4 regions of the Xanthomonas sp. F14 genome follow, and region 2 is predicted to be linked to each of the others. Evidence: predicted binding sites of a transcription regulator. Region 2 holds the regulator's gene; each other region holds the start of a gene.

Region 1 (4,125 bases), 220 kb from region 2:
ACATGGAGGGCTTCGAGTTCGCCATGGAGCGTCAGCGCGAGACCGCGCGTGCCGCCGGCAAGTTCGGTGGCGGCGTCGCATTGCCGGCCGATCTGGTCGCCACCATGTCGCCGACGGTGTTTCTGGGCTACGAGGCCTACGATGCCGATGCACTCAAGGTCGTGGCGTTGCTCAAGCAGGGCCGTCCAGTTGAACGCGCGGAAGCCGGCGACGAGGTCATCGTGTTCACCGACCGCACGCCGTTCTATGCCGAGTCCGGTGGTCAAGTCGGCGATAGCGGCCAGCTGAGCGGTAGCGATGTCTCCATCGAGATCACTGACACCCAGAAGTTTGCCGGCCAGTTCCATGGCCATGTCGGGCGCATCACCGAGGGTGCGCTGGCATTGGGCGATGTGCTGGCAGGCGGCATCGACGTGCAGCGTCGCGGCAAGACCATCCTCAACCACTCGGCCACGCATCTGCTGCATGCGGCCCTGCGCGAGGTGCTGGGCACCCACGTGCAGCAGAAGGGCTCGCTGGTTGCACCGGACCGCTTGCGGTTCGACTTCTCGCACTTCCAGCCGATCACACCCGAAGAGCTCGCCGTGATCGAACGCAAGGTCAACGCCGAGGTGCGCACCAACCACAGCGTGGAAGTGCACAACATGGCCATGCAGGAGGCGCTGGATTTCGGCGCGATGGCGCTGTTCGGCGAAAAGTACGGCGAGAACGTGCGCGTGCTGAAGATGGGCGGTTATTCCACCGAGCTCTGCGGCGGCACCCATGTCACCCGCACCGGCGACATCGGCTTGTTCAAGATCACCTCCGAGGGCGGTGTGTCCTCGGGTGTGCGTCGCATCGAGGCAGTGACCGGGCAGGGCGCGCTGGACCATGTCGCCGATGAGGAACGACGTCTGCTTGAGGCGGCCAGCCTGCTCGGCGGTAATGCCACCGAGGTGGTCGACAAGGTTCGCGCGCTCACCGAACGGCAGAAGCGGCTCGAGCGTGAGCTGGAGTCGCTCAAGGCCAAGCTGGCCTCCGGCGCAACTGCAGACCTGGGTTCCAGCGCGGTCGATGTGGCGGGCGTCAAGGTGGTCGCCGTGCGTCTGGAGGGCTTCGATGCCAAGGCGTTGCGCGATGCGATGGATCGCCTCAAGCAGCAGTTGGGCGATTCGGTCATCGTGTTGGCAGGCGCGGCTGCCGGCAAGGTTGCGCTCGTTGCCGGCGTGAACGGCAGCCCAACTGGCAAGGTGAAGGCGGGGGAACTCCTCGGGCATATCGCCAGTCAGATCGGAGGCAAGGGCGGTGGTCGTCCGGATCTCGCCCAGGGTGGTGGCGAGGATGGTCCCGCCCTTGCGACCGCGCTGGAAGGCGTGCCCTCCTGGGTCAAGCAACACTTGGGCTGAACACTTGTCCTGGTATGCCTTGCTGCTTGGCAGGGTGTCCCGCTACCATTTCCGGTCTATTCCCTTTACCTAGGGCGCGCCTCGTCAGTCGGCCGCCGATGCTGGTGGGAAACCCACCGGTTCCAGGAGATTTGCAAAATGTTGATCCTCACTCGCCGGGTAGGCGAAACCTTGATGATCGGCGACTCGGTCACTGTGACCGTACTCGGCGTCAAGGGCAATCAGGTGCGTATCGGCATCACCGCACCGAAAGATGTTGCCGTACACCGCGAGGAAATCTATCAGCGGATCCAGCGTGGGGATGAGCCGGTCGCTTCCGGTGCGCATCAAGGCGACGATTCTTCGAATTGATCGTCATAAAGGGTTTACGTTAGCCCCTCTTACCCGGTATTCTTCGCGGCCTGCAACGGACACCGCGGCAGGACGCAAAAACTGGAGCGATGCCCGAGCGGCTGAAGGGGCTCCCCTGCTAAGGGAGTATAGGGTCAAAAGCTCTATCGAGGGTTCGAATCCCTCTCGCTCCGCCAGTGTTTCAAGCGCCCGCAAATCCCTGATTTGCGGGCGTTTTCATTTGTGCCGGCAGGTCAGTGACGGTCTGCAGTGGCATCGCTGGCGCCACGCTGGTGGCTGTGCCGGCCTCAGCATCTGAATTGCCACGAACGCGCTGCATGCAGCGATTCAAGTAAGCCGGGCACGGGTCGCTAAGGCTGTGACACCTCTCTCGGATCTCACCCCGATGCGCCTACCGCCTCTGCTTGGACGCCTGTTTTCTTCCCGGAGCCGTGGGCTGCAGCACAAGGCCGATGCGGTGGACCGGGTGATGGCGGTGATCGAGTTCGATCTTGATGGCCGCATCCTGCATGCGAACCAGAATTTCCTGTCGCTGATGGGCTACCGGCTCGACGAAGTTGTCGGTCAGCATCACCGCATGTTCGTGACCCCCAGCGACCGCGACAGCGAAAGCTATCAGCAGTTCTGGCAGGCGCTGCGTCGTGGCGACTTCAACGCCGGGCGATTCTGCCGGCTGGACAAGAACGGGCGCGAGGTATGGATCAACGCTTCCTACAATCCGTTGCTGGATCGTGCAGGCAAGGCCTATCGGGTGGTCAAGTACGCCACCGACATCACCACGCAGGTGCGCCAGACCGCCGACTTCGAGGGCCGCATCGATGCGATCGACAAGGTCATGGCGGTCATTGAGTTTTCGCTGGATGGCACGGTGCTCGATGCCAACGAGAATTTCCTTGCGGTGATGGGCTACCGGCTCGATGAGATTCGCGGCAAGCACCATGGCATGTTCGTGGACGCGCAAACGCGTCAGTCGGCGGCCTATCGCGCGTTCTGGGAGAAGCTGGGACGCGGCGCGTTCGACGCGGGGCGCTACAAGCGCCTCAACAAGGACGGCAGCGAGGTGTGGATCCAGGCGTCCTACAACCCGGTGCTCGACGAGCACGGGCGGCCGTACAAGGTGGTCAAGTACGCCACCGACGTGACCCGTCAGGTGATCGATTCGGCCGACGCCGATGGTCGCATCCAGGCCATCGACAAGGTGATGGGCGTGATCGAGTTCGATCTGGAAGGGCACGTGTTGAGTGCCAACGACAACTTCCTGGCCATTTTGGGGTACTCCGCCGAGGAGGCGATCGGCCAGCATCACCGCATCTTCGTGGACGCAAACTACGGTGCCTCCGAAGACTATCGGCATTTCTGGGCGAAGCTGGCGCGTGGGCAATTCGATGCGGGCCGCTACCGTCGGCTGCGCAAGGACGGCAGTCCGGTGTGGATCCAGGCGTCCTATAACCCGATCCTGGATGTGTCCGGTCGTCCGTACAAGGTGGTCAAGTACGCCACCGATGTCACCGATCAGGTGCGCTCGGCCGAGCGCATGCGTCAGTTGATGCAGCAGACCATGAGCATTGCGCAGAACGTGCAGCGCGAGGCGCACCATATTTCGGTCAGCAACCAGGACCTGGTGAGCCGCTCGTCAACGCAGTCGGCAGCCGTGGCGCAGACCTCGACAACCATTGATCAGCTGGCAGAGACCGTACGCAGCAATTCCGACAGTGCCGGCTCGGCGCAGCGCATGGCGGAGGCATCGGCCGATGTTGCCCGACGCGGCGCTACCGTCATCGCCGACATGGTCAAGACCACGGCCGGCATACGCTCGGCTACCGATCGTATCGGCCAGATCATCGAGGTGATCGACGGCATCGCGTTCCAGACCAATATCCTGGCCTTGAATGCGGCCGTGGAAGCGGCACACGCTGGCGAGCAGGGGCGTGGATTTGCCGTGGTGGCGACCGAGGTGCGCAGCCTGGCGCAGCGCTGCAGTGTCTCGGCGAAGGAAATTCGCGGCTTGATCGACAATGCAGCCGACCAGGTGGGCGATGGTTCGCGCCTGGCCGAGCAGGCCGGGGCGGTGATGCAGGACATGGTCAGCTCGGTGCTGCGGGTCACCGCGACCGTGGAGCAGATTGCCGCTGCCAGTCAGGAGCAGGCGCGGGACATTTCCACCGCCAACACCGCGCTGCAATCGATCGGTGTGCAGGCGCGCGACCAGGCGCAGATGGTCGACGATCTGGCGCGCTCGGCGCGTGTGCTGGAAGCCGATGCCGATGCGCTGTTTGCGCTGGTCAATGGCGACAGCGATGGCGCGGCGGAGGCGGCTGCCGTGCGCAGCGAACCCGCGAGCAAGTCGCTTGTCAGGCCTGCCAAGCCGCAGGCGGCATGATCCCGCGCA
Region 2 (4,125 bases):
GGCATCCAGGCGCTTGGTGTCCACGCGCACGGTCTGCTCGGCGTCGGCGGCCTTGGCCGCCGCCTTGGGCGCGGCCTTGGCGCCAGGCGCAGCAGCGCCATGTGCGTCATCGTGTGCAGGTGCTGCGGCAGCGGCCTTGGGCGCGGCCTTGACCGCCGGCGGGCCGCTCTTGGCATCGAACTGCGCAATCAGCGAGGCCGGCGCGTGCGGCACGGTTTCGCCCGAGCCCATCGCATCCAGCATGGCCTGCAGATAATCCAGCGACTGCTGCGCGGCATCGAAGTGATGCGCCTGCAGCACCGCCTGGCCGGAGCGCGCCATGCCCAGGGTTTCCTCGGCGGCGTGGCAGAGCTCCACCATCGGCTTGATCGCCAGGAAGCCGGCGCCGCCCTTGAGCGTGTGGAAGCCGCGGAACACCGCGTTGAGCTGGTCGGCTTCGTCCGGTGCCTGTTCCAGCGACACCAGCTGTTCGCCGAGGCGATCCAGGATCTCCTGGGCCTCGACAATGAAATCGGCAGCAATATCGTCTGGAACAGCACTCATGGTTACAGCCCCAATCCGGACAGCAGGTCGTCGGCGTCGTCCTGCGACACCGCGTGACGGTCCAGGCCCTTGACTGCAGGACCGGCAAGACCGCCGTCGTCTTTCTTCGGCTCGGGATTCTTCGGCGGCAGGCCGAGTGCACCGAAGCCCTCGTGCACGCGCCGCACGATGCCGGCCACGCGACGGATGATCTGGCCGCTCAGGTCCTGGTAGCTCTGCGCCAGCGACAGCTCGGTCAGGTTATGGCGCATCTTGTCCATCAGCGCGCCCTGGTCCTGGTTCAGGCCACCGTCGCGCAGCTGGTTGGCCAGCTCGCGGCATTCCTCGACCAGGTCCAGCGTGCGATGGCTGGCCTTCTCGGTCATTTCCACCACGTGGTCCAGGCGCGAGCAGGCATCGTCCAGTTCGCCGGCTTCCTCGGGCACGGTGGGCAGCTCGCCCAGCGCCTGCCCGAGTTCGCGCGCGAGCCGGCTCAGGCTCTGCATCATCGGGCGCGTGCGCAGCGCGGCGAGGTGGTCCACCTCGCGCCGCCAGGCGACCTGGTCACCGCTTTCCAGTGCATCGAGCGCGTGCTGCAGGCGCTCGATCAGGGCGGCACGTTCGGCATCGGCTTCCACGGTGGCGTTCATCAGGCGGTCGCCGCCAGACGTTCGAACACCTTGCCCAGCTTCTCTTCCAGCGTCTGTGCGGTGAACGGCTTGATGATGTAGCCGTTCACGCCGCACTGGGCCGCTTCGATGATCTGCTCGCGCTTGGCTTCGGCGGTCACCATCATCACCGGCAGGTGCTTGAGCTTGGCGTCGGCGCGGATGTTGCGCAGCAGGTCGATGCCGGTCATGCCGGGCATGTTCCAGTCGGTGACCACGAAATCGAACGGGCCGGCCCGCAACGCCGCCAATGCGCTGTTGCCGTCTTCGGCCTCTGCGGTATTGGTGAAGCCCAGATCGCCCAACAGATTCTTGACGATACGTCGCATCGTCGAGAAGTCGTCCACGATCAAAATCCGCATGTTCTTGTTCACATCAAGCTCCTAACACTAAAAAATGCGCGAAAAAATCATTCGTCAATTTCGACACCGGCATCGGCCAGTTCGAAGACCTTGAGGCGGCCGCGCAGACGCACCACCGCCTGGCCATGGATCTGGCAGACGCGCGATTCGCTGACACCGAGCACGGCGCCGATTTCTTTCAGGTTCAATTCCTGTTCGTAGTACAGCGACAGCACCAGCTGCTCGCGCTCGGGCAATTGGCCGATGGCCTTGCCCAGCTCGCGGCCGAATTCGCCACGCTCCATCATCTGCTGCGGATTGGGGCCGCCCTTGGCGGTGGTGTCCAGCTCGCCGTGATCCTCGATCCGCGACTCCAGGCTCAGCACCTGGCCGCGGGCGGCATCTTCCATCAGACGCAGGTAGTCGGGCAGCGGCATCTCCATCGCGGCGGCCACTTCGGTGGCGGCGGCGGCGCGGCCGGTGTGCTGTTCGATCTTGCGCACGGCGGCGGCAGCGTCGCGTGCGCGGCGGTGCACCGAGCGCGGCACCCAGTCGCCACGCCGGATTTCGTCGATCATCGAGCCGCGGATGCGGATCGAGGCATAGGTCTCGAACGAGGCGCCCTGTTCGGAGTCGTAACTGCGCGAGGCTTCGATCAGGCCGATCATGCCGGCCTGGATCAGATCGTCCACTTCCACGCTCGCCGGCAGGCGCGCGGCCAGATGGTGGGCAATACGGCGCACCAGGTCGGCGTGCTGGGTGACGATGTCGTTGGCGTTGTTGCGCTGCACGGCGCGGTACTGCGCGCTGGCCGTGGTTGCGGTAGCGGTGCTCATGCGGCCACTCCCCGTTGGATGATGCGTTCGACGAAGAACTCGACATTGCCGCGCGGCACGGTGGGGGCCTGCCAGCGCGAGGTACGGCGAGCGATTTCTGCAATGGCCTGCGCCGACGGACTGGCGGGGTAGGCCTTGATGACCGGCTGCTGGCGCTGCACCGACAGGCGCAACCAGTCGTCCTGCGGCACGTGGCCGAGGTAGTTCAGCGACACGTCGCCGAGGAATTTTTCGCAGACCCGCGACAGCTTGTCGTACAGCAGGCGGCCCTCGTTGGGGTCGCGCACCATGTTGGCGATGATCTGCAGGCGGTCCACGCCGCGTTCGCGCGAGAGCACCTTGATCAGCGCGTAGGCGTCGGTGATCGAGGCCGGCTCGTCGCAGACCACCACCACGGTGTCCTGGGCGGCCTGGCAGAAGGTCAGCACGCTGTCGGTGATGCCGGCGGCGGTGTCGATGACCATCACGTCCAGGTCGCGCTCCAGCTCGGAGAACACGTTGACCAGGCCAATGTGCTGGGCCGGGGCCAGTTCGGCCATGTGGCGGCGACCGGAGGCGGCCGGGACCACCAGCACGCCGCCGGGGCCTTCGATGATCACTTCATCCAGCGTGCAGCGGCCGGCGATCAGGTCGGCCAGGGTGTACTTGGGCGACAGGCCCAGCACCACGTCCAGGTTGGCCAGGCCCAGGTCGGCGTCCAGCAGCAGCGTGCGCTTGCCCATGTCGGCCAGCGCCACGGCCAGGTTGGCGGAGATGTTGGTTTTACCCACGCCGCCCTTGCCACCGGTCACGGCAATGGTGCGCACCGGGCCCAGGGGCTCGGGACGGGTCGCCGACAGGGGGAAGGCGTTGGTCAGCTTGGCGTATTCACGCGACTGCATGGTTGTGCTCCGGAGTACAGGGCTTATCGGCAGCGCGCCGCAAATCTTCAAGGCGAAGAACGAGACTGGCGGCATTGGCGCGGTGCAGGTCGTCGGGGACCCGCTGTCCGTCAGTCACCCAGGTGATGGGCATTTGGTGATCGACGACGACCGACAGCGCACTACCGAAGCGGCCGGTCTCGTCAAGTTTGGTCAGCACCACGCCCTGGGGCTTGGCGTGGGCAAAGCGGCGCACGACCTCGTCGAGGTCGGAAAAGTGCGCGTTGGCAGGCAGCACCAGCAGCGAGGTGACCTGGTGCGCGGCGCGCAGCCAGTTCAGCTGGGCGGCCAGGGCGCGGTCGCGCTGGCCCATGCCGGCGGTGTCGATCAGCACCAGCTTGTAGTCGCGCAGGCGTTCGAGCAGTTCCAGCAGGCTCTCGGCGCTGTCGGCCTCGTGCACGGCGATGCCGAGCTGACGGCCGTAGCTGTGCAGCTGCTCGCGGCCGCCGACGCGCTGGGTGTCGGTGGTGACCAGGGCCACGTCGCGCGGGGCGTGCTGGGCGGCGAAGCGCTGGGCAAGCTTGGCGATGGTGGTGGTCTTGCCGGCGCCGGTCGGGCCGACCAGGGCGATCACGCCGCCGCGTTCCAGCGGGTCGACCGGGGCCACCGGCAGGCGCTTGGACAGCAGGCCCAGCATCAGCCCGCGGCCGCGGTGCAATTCGGTATCGGCCGGGATCTGCAGTGCCACGTCGCGGATCAGGCCGGCGTCGAAGCCGTAGTCGTCCATCAGTTCCAGGGCCTGCGCGCGCACCGGCGAGCCACGCAGGCGCTCGTCGGTCAGGCGGTTCATTTCGCGCTCGATCATCTGCCGCATCAGCGCCAGCTCGCCACGCAACTG
Region 3 (4,125 bases), on a different contig from region 2:
CGCTTCGGTGTGCGGCAGAAGGAAGCGCTCAAGGCGATGCGCGCCAACGTGCATCTGCTCACGCTCACCGCGACCCCCATCCCGCGCACGCTCAATATGGCCATGGCCGGGCTGCGCGACCTGTCGATCATCGCCACCCCGCCGCCGAACCGGCTGGCGGTGCAGACCTTCATCACCGCCTGGGACAACGCGCTGCTGCGCGAGGCCTTCCAGCGCGAGCTCAGTCGCGGCGGGCAGCTGTACTTCCTGCACAACGATGTGGAAAGCATCGTGCGCATGCAGCGCGAGCTGTCCGAACTGGTGCCGGAGGCGCGCATCGGTATCGCGCATGGGCAGATGCCCGAGCGCGAGCTGGAGCGGGTGATGCTGGATTTCCAGAAGCAGCGCTTCAATGTGCTGCTGTCGACCACGATCATCGAATCGGGCATCGACATCCCCAATGCCAACACCATCATCATCAACCGCGCCGACCGCTTCGGCCTGGCGCAGTTGCACCAGTTGCGCGGCCGCGTCGGCCGCTCGCATCACCGCGCCTATGCGTACCTGGTGGTGCCGGATCGTCGCTCGATGACCTCCGATGCGGAAAAGCGCCTGGAGGCGATCGCCTCCATGGACGAGCTCGGCGCCGGCTTCACCCTGGCCACCCACGATCTGGAGATCCGCGGTGCCGGCGAGCTGCTGGGCGAAGACCAGAGCGGGCAGATGGCCGAGGTCGGTTTCAGCCTGTACACCGAGCTGCTGGAACGCGCGGTGCGCAGCATCCGCCAGGGCAAGCTGCCGGACCTGGATGCCGGCGAGGAGGTCCGCGGCGCCGAGGTCGAGCTGCATGTGGCCGCGCTGATTCCCGAAGATTACCTGCCCGACGTGCACACGCGCCTGACGCTGTACAAGCGCATCTCCAGCGCACGCGATGCCGATGCGCTGCGCGAATTGCAGGTGGAGATGATCGACCGCTTCGGCCTGCTGCCGGACCCGGTCAAGCACCTGTTCGCGATTGCCGAGCTCAAGCTGCAGGCCAATGCGCTGGGTGTGCGCAAGCTGGACCTGGGCGAGAACGGTGGCCGGCTGGTCTTCGAGGCAAAACCGGCGATCGACCCGGTCGCGGTGATCCAGATGATCCAGAAGCAGCCCAAGATCTACACCATGGACGGCCCGGACAAACTGCGCATCAAGCTGCCGCTGCCGGAAGGCGCGGACCGTTTCAACGCCGCACGCGGCCTGCTGACGATGCTCGCACCCAGGTAGAAACGCGCGCCGGGCGGTTGCGCCTGCTTTACGCAGCGTGCTGGACCGTGCAGGACGCAAGGACGCGTCGAGCGCGTCGCAGGCGGGGGCCGCTGCGAATCCAAGCCGATGCGGCATTTTCACTAGCGCCCAACGCCGCAGACGATGCCGGCGCGGTCCCATGTTGCCTGTTTCATGCGTGTTCCCCGCTGCGGTCACGCACATGCACCCGACGCAGCGAGTGAAGAAGTCGGCTGAAAGGTAGCGCGGTGTCCTGCACGACTGTCCGGGACACCGGCTTCCTGAGTCTGCTTGCGACAAAGCTGAGCAGTTAATACGCGGGAAGTGATGGATTTCGCAAATCCGTCACCGCGGTGAATTTGGCCTAAATATTCCTGCCGCGCGCCGATACCTGCATGGACCGACGTGATCGCCGTGTGCAGAGCTGCCTATGCGACCCCGCGCCGGAGCGACCTTTTCCGCGTCAGGCACGCATCCGTGCGCCACCGCATCGCTTGAGGCATCCATGAACACGCCACTGTCCGATCTACCTGCGCCGCTGACGCTCGCCCTGGAAGGCGAGATGACCATCCGTCGCGCTGCCGAACTCAAGCCGCTGCTGCAGCCGGCCTTGCTGCATCCGGGCGGGTTGCACCTGGACCTGGGCGCGGTCAGCGAGATCGACACCACCGGCCTGCAGTTGCTGCTGGCGACCAAGCAGGCGATCCAGGCCGACGGCCGGCCGTTTTCGCTGACCGATTCCAGCCGCGCGGTGGTCGATGTGATCGAACTGCTCGGCCTGCTCGAAGCCTTGTACCCGCATGCGGTTGCGGGTATCGGCGAACGCATTCACTAAGGGACCGGCAACGCGTATGGATATGAACCAGCTGATGCAGACCTTCCTGGCCGAGAGCCGGGACCTGCTCGAAGACATGGAACGTCACCTGCTCGAAGCCGAGCGTGGCGAGTCCTCGCCGGATGCGGTCAACGCGATCTTCCGTGCGGCGCACACCATCAAGGGCTCGGGCGGCCTGTTCGATCTGCCGCAGCTGGTCGGCTTCACCCATGTCGTGGAAAGCGTGCTGGACCTGGTGCGCGACGACGCGCTGACGCTGAGCTCGGAACTGATCGCGCTGCTGCTGGTGTGCTGCGACCACATCCATGCCCTGGTGGAAACCGCCGCCGACCCCGCTCACGCCGATGCCGACGCACTGGCGGCAGAGGCCGACCCCCTGCTGGCACAACTGCAGACCTACCTGCAGGCCAGCGCATGCGGTGTCACCGCCTCCGCCATCCAGCACAGCACCCCGGAAAAACAGAGCGGTTACTGGCGCATCACGCTGAAACTGTTCGCCGACGCGCTGCGCTACGGCAACTCGCCGCTCAAGCTGATCCGCAACCTGCGCGGGCTGGGCTCGGTCGAGTCGATCAGCACCGATGTCAGCCAGCTGCCGAGCTTCGAAGCGCTCGATCCGGAAGCCAATTACCTGGGCTTCCAGATCCTGCTGCGCAGCGATGCCGACCGTGCCGCGATCGAGGACGTGTTCGAGTTCGTGCGCGAGGACTGCGACCTGGAGATCCTCTCGGTGCCGGCACCGATGGACGCCAGCGCCGTGCCTGCCAGCGAGACGGTCGTGGCTGCCGCGCCGGTGGTCGGCGCGCTGGCTGCCGTGCCGGCCGCAACGCCGGCACGCGCGCCGCAGGACACCGGCGCACGCAACCCCGACGCGCGCTCGATCCGCGTCGATGCCGACAAGCTCGATCGCATGATCGATCTGGTCGGCGAACTCATCATCGCGGTGGCCGGCACCAATGCCAACGCACAGCGCACCGGCGACGCGCAGTTGCTGGAATCGGCCTCGATCCTGGCCGGCCTGGTGGAAGAGGTGCGCGAAAGCGCTCTGCAACTGCGTATGGTCAAGATCGGCGGCACCTTCAGCCGCTTCCAGCGCGTGGTGCACGATGTGGCGCGCGAACTCGGCAAGGACATCGCGCTGGTGGTGGCCGGCGAGGACACCGAGCTGGACAAGTCGGTGGTGGAAAAGATCGGCGACCCGCTCACCCATCTGGTGCGCAATGCCATGGACCACGGCATCGAACCGGCGGACGTGCGCGTGGCGCGCGGCAAGCCCGCACGCGGCACCGTTGGCCTCAACGCGTATCACGACTCCGGCAGCATCGTCATCCAGATCACCGACGACGGCGGCGGCCTGAACCGCGACCGCATCCTGGCCAAGGCGCTGGAACGCGGCCTGATCGAGCCGGGCCGCCAGCTCAGCGACCGCGAGGTGTTCGCGATGATCTTCGAGCCGGGGTTCTCCACCGCCGAAAAGGTCACCAACCTGTCCGGGCGCGGCGTCGGCATGGACGTGGTCAAGCGCAACATCACCGCGTTGCGCGGCACCGTGGAGATCGACAGCAGCGCCGGCGTGGGCACCACCATCTCGGTGCGGTTGCCGCTGACGCTGGCCATCATCAACGGCTTCCAGGTCGGCGTCGGCAAGTCGGTGTTCGTGGTGCCGCTGGACGTGGTGGAGGAATGCGTGGAATTCACCCCTGACTACGCCAGCGACTACATCGACCTGCGTGGCAGCGTGCTGCCGTATGTGCGCCTGCGCGAACTGTTCGCGCTTGGCGGCAGGACGCCGGCGCGCGAAAGCATCGTGGTGATCCGCCAGGGCGCCCAGCGCTTCGGCCTGGTCGTGGACACCTTGCTGGGCGAATGGCAGACCGTGATCAAGCCGTTGTCCAAGGTCTTCGCGCAGGTCAAGGGCATCAGTGGCTCGAGCATCCTGGGCAGCGGCGATGTCGCGCTGATTCTCGATGTGCCCAGCCTGCTGCAGCAATTGCATCCAAACCAGGACGCCCTGGCGGCCTGAGTCACCACACCAGCACTCCCCA
Region 4 (4,125 bases), on a different contig from region 2:
GCTGCAGACGGTGGCCGGGCTACCATCCGGCCTGCTCTCTTTCGACCGGCGCAGCGTAACCAGGCATGGCGCTGGAAACAAGCGCTTTTGAGTGACTTGAGCGCTTGTTTTCCAGCTTATTTTGTGAGCACTGGGCGCGCGTTGCGGTGCCTGAGCTGTCTGCGCCGAATGCCGGTGAGCGTGCGGGATAAACGCAGAAAGCGCCCTGGCGGGCGCTTTCTGTGTGTGCGATGGCATCAATGGCTGCGGGCACATCCGCGGTGTTGCATCAGCGTGCCTGCACCGACAACCGGTCGACGGCGCAGTACCGGCTGCTGGCTCAGGCGTTGCGGACCTTGCTCAGCAGCTGTGCGACCGGTGCCGCTATGCGCGAGGCGGCCTGCCGTGTCTGGCGTGCGTCGATCTTGAAGATCGCCACCGCATCGGTGAGCTGCACCGCCTGCTCTTCCATCGCGCGCGCGGCGGCAGTGGCTTCTTCCACCAGCGCAGCGTTCTGCTGGGTGGTTTCGTCCATATGCGTGATGGTCTGGTTGACCTGCTCGATGCCGGCCGACTGTTCCTGCGAGGCTGCAGAAATCTCGCCCATGATGTCGGTGACGCGTTGCACGCTGGCCACCACATCGCCCATGGTCTTGCCGGCGCTGTGCACCAGTGCCGAACCCTCGGCCACGCGTTGCACCGAGTCGTCGATGAGGTCCTTGATCTCCTTGGCGGCGCCGGAGGACCGCTGCGCGAGCGTGCGCACCTCCGAGGCCACCACGGCAAAGCCGCGGCCTTGTTCGCCGGCGCGCGCGGCTTCCACCGCTGCGTTCAAGGCCAGGATATTGGTCTGGAAGGCGATGCCGTCGATGACGCTGATGATGTCGGCAATCTTCCTGGACGAGGCTTCGATACCGGTCATGGTGTCCACCACCTTGCCGACCACGTCGCCACCTTGCGAGGCAACGCGTGCGGCGCCGATCGCCAGCTGGTTGGCCTCGCGGGCGCTTTCGGCATTCTGCTTGACGGTGGAGGTCAGCTCTTCCATCGATGCTGCGGTTTCTTCGAGGTTGGCTGCCTGCTGTTCGGTGCGCTGCGACAGGTCCTGGTTGCCGGCGGCGATTTCGCTGGCCGCGGAGTTGATCGACACGGCCGACTCCTGGATGTTGCCGACGATCTGCGCCAGCTGGCTGGCCGTGGTGTTGGCGTCATCGCGCATCTGTGCGAACACGCCGCGGAATTCGCCGCTCATGCGTGCGGTCAAGTCGCCGGCGGCGATGGACTGTAGCAACGACGACAGCGACTGCAGATTGCCGTCGGCCGTGGACATCAGGTGGTTGAGGCTTTCGACCATGATGCGGAAGTCGAACTGGAAGCGCTCGGCATCGCCGCGCGCGCTGAAGTCACCATTGGCGGCGGCCTGGGCGAGATGCTTGATCTCGTGGTTCATCGCCGACAGGTTGAGCTTGACCTGCGACATGGTGTCGCTGAAAACGGCCTTTTCGCCGGGCAGCGGCTGCATGTCTTCGGAGAGTTCGCCAACCGCATACCGGCCCATGATGCGCGCCAGATCGGTCTGCACTGCCACGTGCGAGGCAACCAGCAGGTTGGTGTCGTTGGCCATGCGCCCATAGTCGCCCGGGAATGCTGCCGCATCGATGCGGAAGCTGATCTGGCCGTTGTCGTGATGCCTGGCCATGTCGGTTTGCGCGGCGATCAGGTTACGTAGCTGCAGCTGCATCTTGTCCATGGCCTTGAGCAGACGGCCGGTTTCATCGTTGGCGTTGGTGTGCACATCGTTGTGCAGATTGCCGGCCGCGATCGCTTCTGCAGTGCGTGTGGCCTGGCTGAGCGGCTGGGTCAGGCTGCGTGTGATCAGCCACGCGAGCAGGCCGCTGATGACCAGTGCGGCAATGCCGCCGGTAGCCAGGGTGATCTTCCCTCGATGCATCGATGCAACCGCGGCCGCATAGGCATCCTTGCTGAGGCGGCGCTCCAGTGCAGCGTTCTCGCGGATCGCCGTCTGCTGCGCATCCATGGCCGCTGCGGCGTCGCCTTGCAGCAAGGCCTGCGCTTCCTGGTTCTGGTCGCGGAGGCCGTATTCGAGAATCTGGTTATTGAGCTTGACCGAGATGTCGCGCTTTTCCTGCACCAGGTCGAGCGCCTGTTTTTCAGGAACGCTGCTGGGCAGTGCGGCCAGGGCGTCGTGTGCCTGCTTGTAGCGTGCGCGGTTCTTCTCGATCATGTCCATCGCACGGCGATTGGCCGCGTCGCCAGCGACCATGACGATGTCGCGCAGGCCGATTGCCACGTTGGTGTTGGCGTCGAGCATTTCCGAGGACAGCTGGATCCTCTCCATGTTGCTGTTGACGATGGTGTCCAGTTCGAAACGCGCGTTGGACATGGTGACCAGGCCGGTGGCCACAAGCAGGCCCGACAATAGGATCAAGATGCCAAAGGCCATGCCCAAGCGGCGGCCGACATTGAGGCGTTGCAGATATGTATTCATGACCGCATCCAGGTAGTGCAACTGAGGGGCTCGATGAATGGGTCATCCACCAGAGCGTCTTGCCCCAGCTAGCGGCCGGATCGCGACGAGCTAAAGGCTCGTATTTGAAATTACTTATATTGAATTCATCGGATGGAAGAAATTTCCCGACAGCCGTCCGCAGCGGCCTGACATACGCGCAGAAATTGCTTGTTTATTGCGTTATGGCTGGATCGAAGCGTGCCAACGGCGGAACGATTTTCCGACGTTCTGGTGACAGGTGGCGATGCACCCAGGGCAAAGACGTTGCTGGGACAGGGTGCAATTCCTCCCGTGTCGCGATACCGGCAATGCGCTTGTCTTCAAGCAGCGGCGGCGCCATTGCTGCCGAGTGCTCAGGTGCTTGGATCGGCCGTGATGCGGTGCGACAAGCCCACGTTGCCGCGAGCGATTTGCGGGCCCGCACGTGCTGGCTGCTCTGCCGGCAACGCCCATCGCGCGTGAGGCATCACGCGCGTGACGGCACTGTGGGTCTTGCGCTCAACCTTCCAGTGCAGCGAGCACCTCTGCATGCAGCTGCTCGGCGCCGCTTTCGGTATTGAAGCGTGCAAAGATTTCCTCGCCGGAGAGCAGGCCGACCCGGACCGAGTGGCAATACGAGCCGAAGTTTTCGCCTGCATTGAAAGGGTCGCTGATGACGGAGATATGGTTGAGGCGGACCCGGGTGGTGCCGAACTTGATGAACATCTGCAATCTCCTGTGTGAGCGCCCAGTTTCCCATGTTGTCGGGCGGTGCAGAAGCCGGCCTCACGCATCCATCGACCCAGCACGTACACTGCCGTGCCCTGAAACCGAGCTCGCCCGATGTCCGATCCGATCCGTCTCGACAAATGCGTGGCCGCGCTGTTCGGCTGCTCGCGTGGCGAGGCGCAGCAATACATCGAAGGCGGCTGGGTCAGTGTGGACGGGGCCGTGGTCGAAGAGCCGCAAGCCTTGGCCACTGCAGCGCAGGTGACGCTGGCGGAAGACGCCGTGCTCGCAGCTGCCGAGCCTGCCACGCTGCTGCTGCACAAACCGGCAGGCATGAGTGCCGAAGCTGCGCTGGCACTGGCCACGCCGGCAACGCGCAGCGCACTGGACCAGCTCGAAATGCGGGTGCTGAAGCGGCACTTCCTGCGCTTGAACGCGCTGCTGCCGCTGGAGGACGAGGCGAGCGGCTTGCTGGTGCTGAGCCAGGACGGCCGCGTGCTGCGCAGGCTCAGTGCCGATGCGACCTCGATCGAACAGGAATTCCTGGTGGAGGTGCGCGGTGAGCTGCGCCCGTATGGCATGGCGCGGCTTGCGCATGGTCTGGTGTATCAGCAGCGCAGCCTGTCGCCGTGCAAGGTGAGCTGGCAGAACGAGGAGCGCCTGCGGTTCGCGATCAAGCATGTGCAACCCGGCCAGCTGCGTTACATGTGCGCTGAGGTGGGGCTGGAGGTGGTCAGCATCCGACGCCTGCGCGTGGGCCGTGTATCGCTGGGCAAGCTGGCCATTGGTGAGTGGCGCTATCTGCCGACAGGCGAGCGGTTTTGATCGGCGTCGGTTTTTTCTGCGCGCCTAGTCGCAACGCGGTCGTGTGCAGATGCTGCTGACACGTGCTGGTGACACGGCACATG

The links. Region 2 encodes FliA, which starts transcription of late flagellar genes. Its sites were predicted from a motif close to TAAAGTTTNNCNNNCNNNGGCCGATAA; they were not measured.
Region 1: a site for FliA is predicted at 2,064-2,090, ahead of GGR73_RS03920 (methyl-accepting chemotaxis protein). Genes of this name have one in related genera too.
Region 3: a site for FliA is predicted at 1,610-1,636, ahead of GGR73_RS11410 (STAS domain-containing protein). Genes of this name have one in related genera too.
Region 4: a site for FliA is predicted at 2,557-2,583, ahead of GGR73_RS10180 (methyl-accepting chemotaxis protein). Genes of this name have one in related genera too.

Annotation. Positions count from the first base shown of each region.
Region 1 covers NZ_JACHOM010000001.1:873,660-877,784, forward strand. Annotated here, with positions in the region: gene alaS (alanine--tRNA ligase) at 1-1,385, shown strand, start outside; gene csrA (carbon storage regulator CsrA) at 1,524-1,736, shown strand; tRNA gene GGR73_RS03915 (tRNA-Ser) at 1,820-1,912, shown strand; gene GGR73_RS03920 (methyl-accepting chemotaxis protein) at 2,149-4,116, shown strand.
Region 2 covers NZ_JACHOM010000001.1:1,092,770-1,096,894, forward strand. Annotated here, with positions in the region: gene GGR73_RS04765 (chemotaxis protein CheA) at 1-543, opposite strand, end outside; gene GGR73_RS04770 (protein phosphatase CheZ) at 546-1,172, opposite strand; gene cheY (chemotaxis response regulator CheY) at 1,172-1,564, opposite strand; gene GGR73_RS04780 (RNA polymerase sigma factor FliA) at 1,600-2,367, opposite strand; gene GGR73_RS04785 (MinD/ParA family protein) at 2,364-3,248, opposite strand; gene flhF (flagellar biosynthesis protein FlhF) at 3,235-4,125, opposite strand, start outside.
Region 3 covers NZ_JACHOM010000002.1:682,863-686,987, reverse strand. Annotated here, with positions in the region: gene mfd (transcription-repair coupling factor) at 1-1,245, shown strand, start outside; gene GGR73_RS11410 (STAS domain-containing protein) at 1,751-2,080, shown strand; gene GGR73_RS11405 (chemotaxis protein CheA) at 2,097-4,103, shown strand.
Region 4 covers NZ_JACHOM010000002.1:394,337-398,461, forward strand. Annotated here, with positions in the region: gene GGR73_RS10180 (methyl-accepting chemotaxis protein) at 320-2,488, opposite strand; gene GGR73_RS10185 (hypothetical protein) at 3,008-3,214, opposite strand; gene GGR73_RS10190 (rRNA pseudouridine synthase) at 3,332-4,042, shown strand.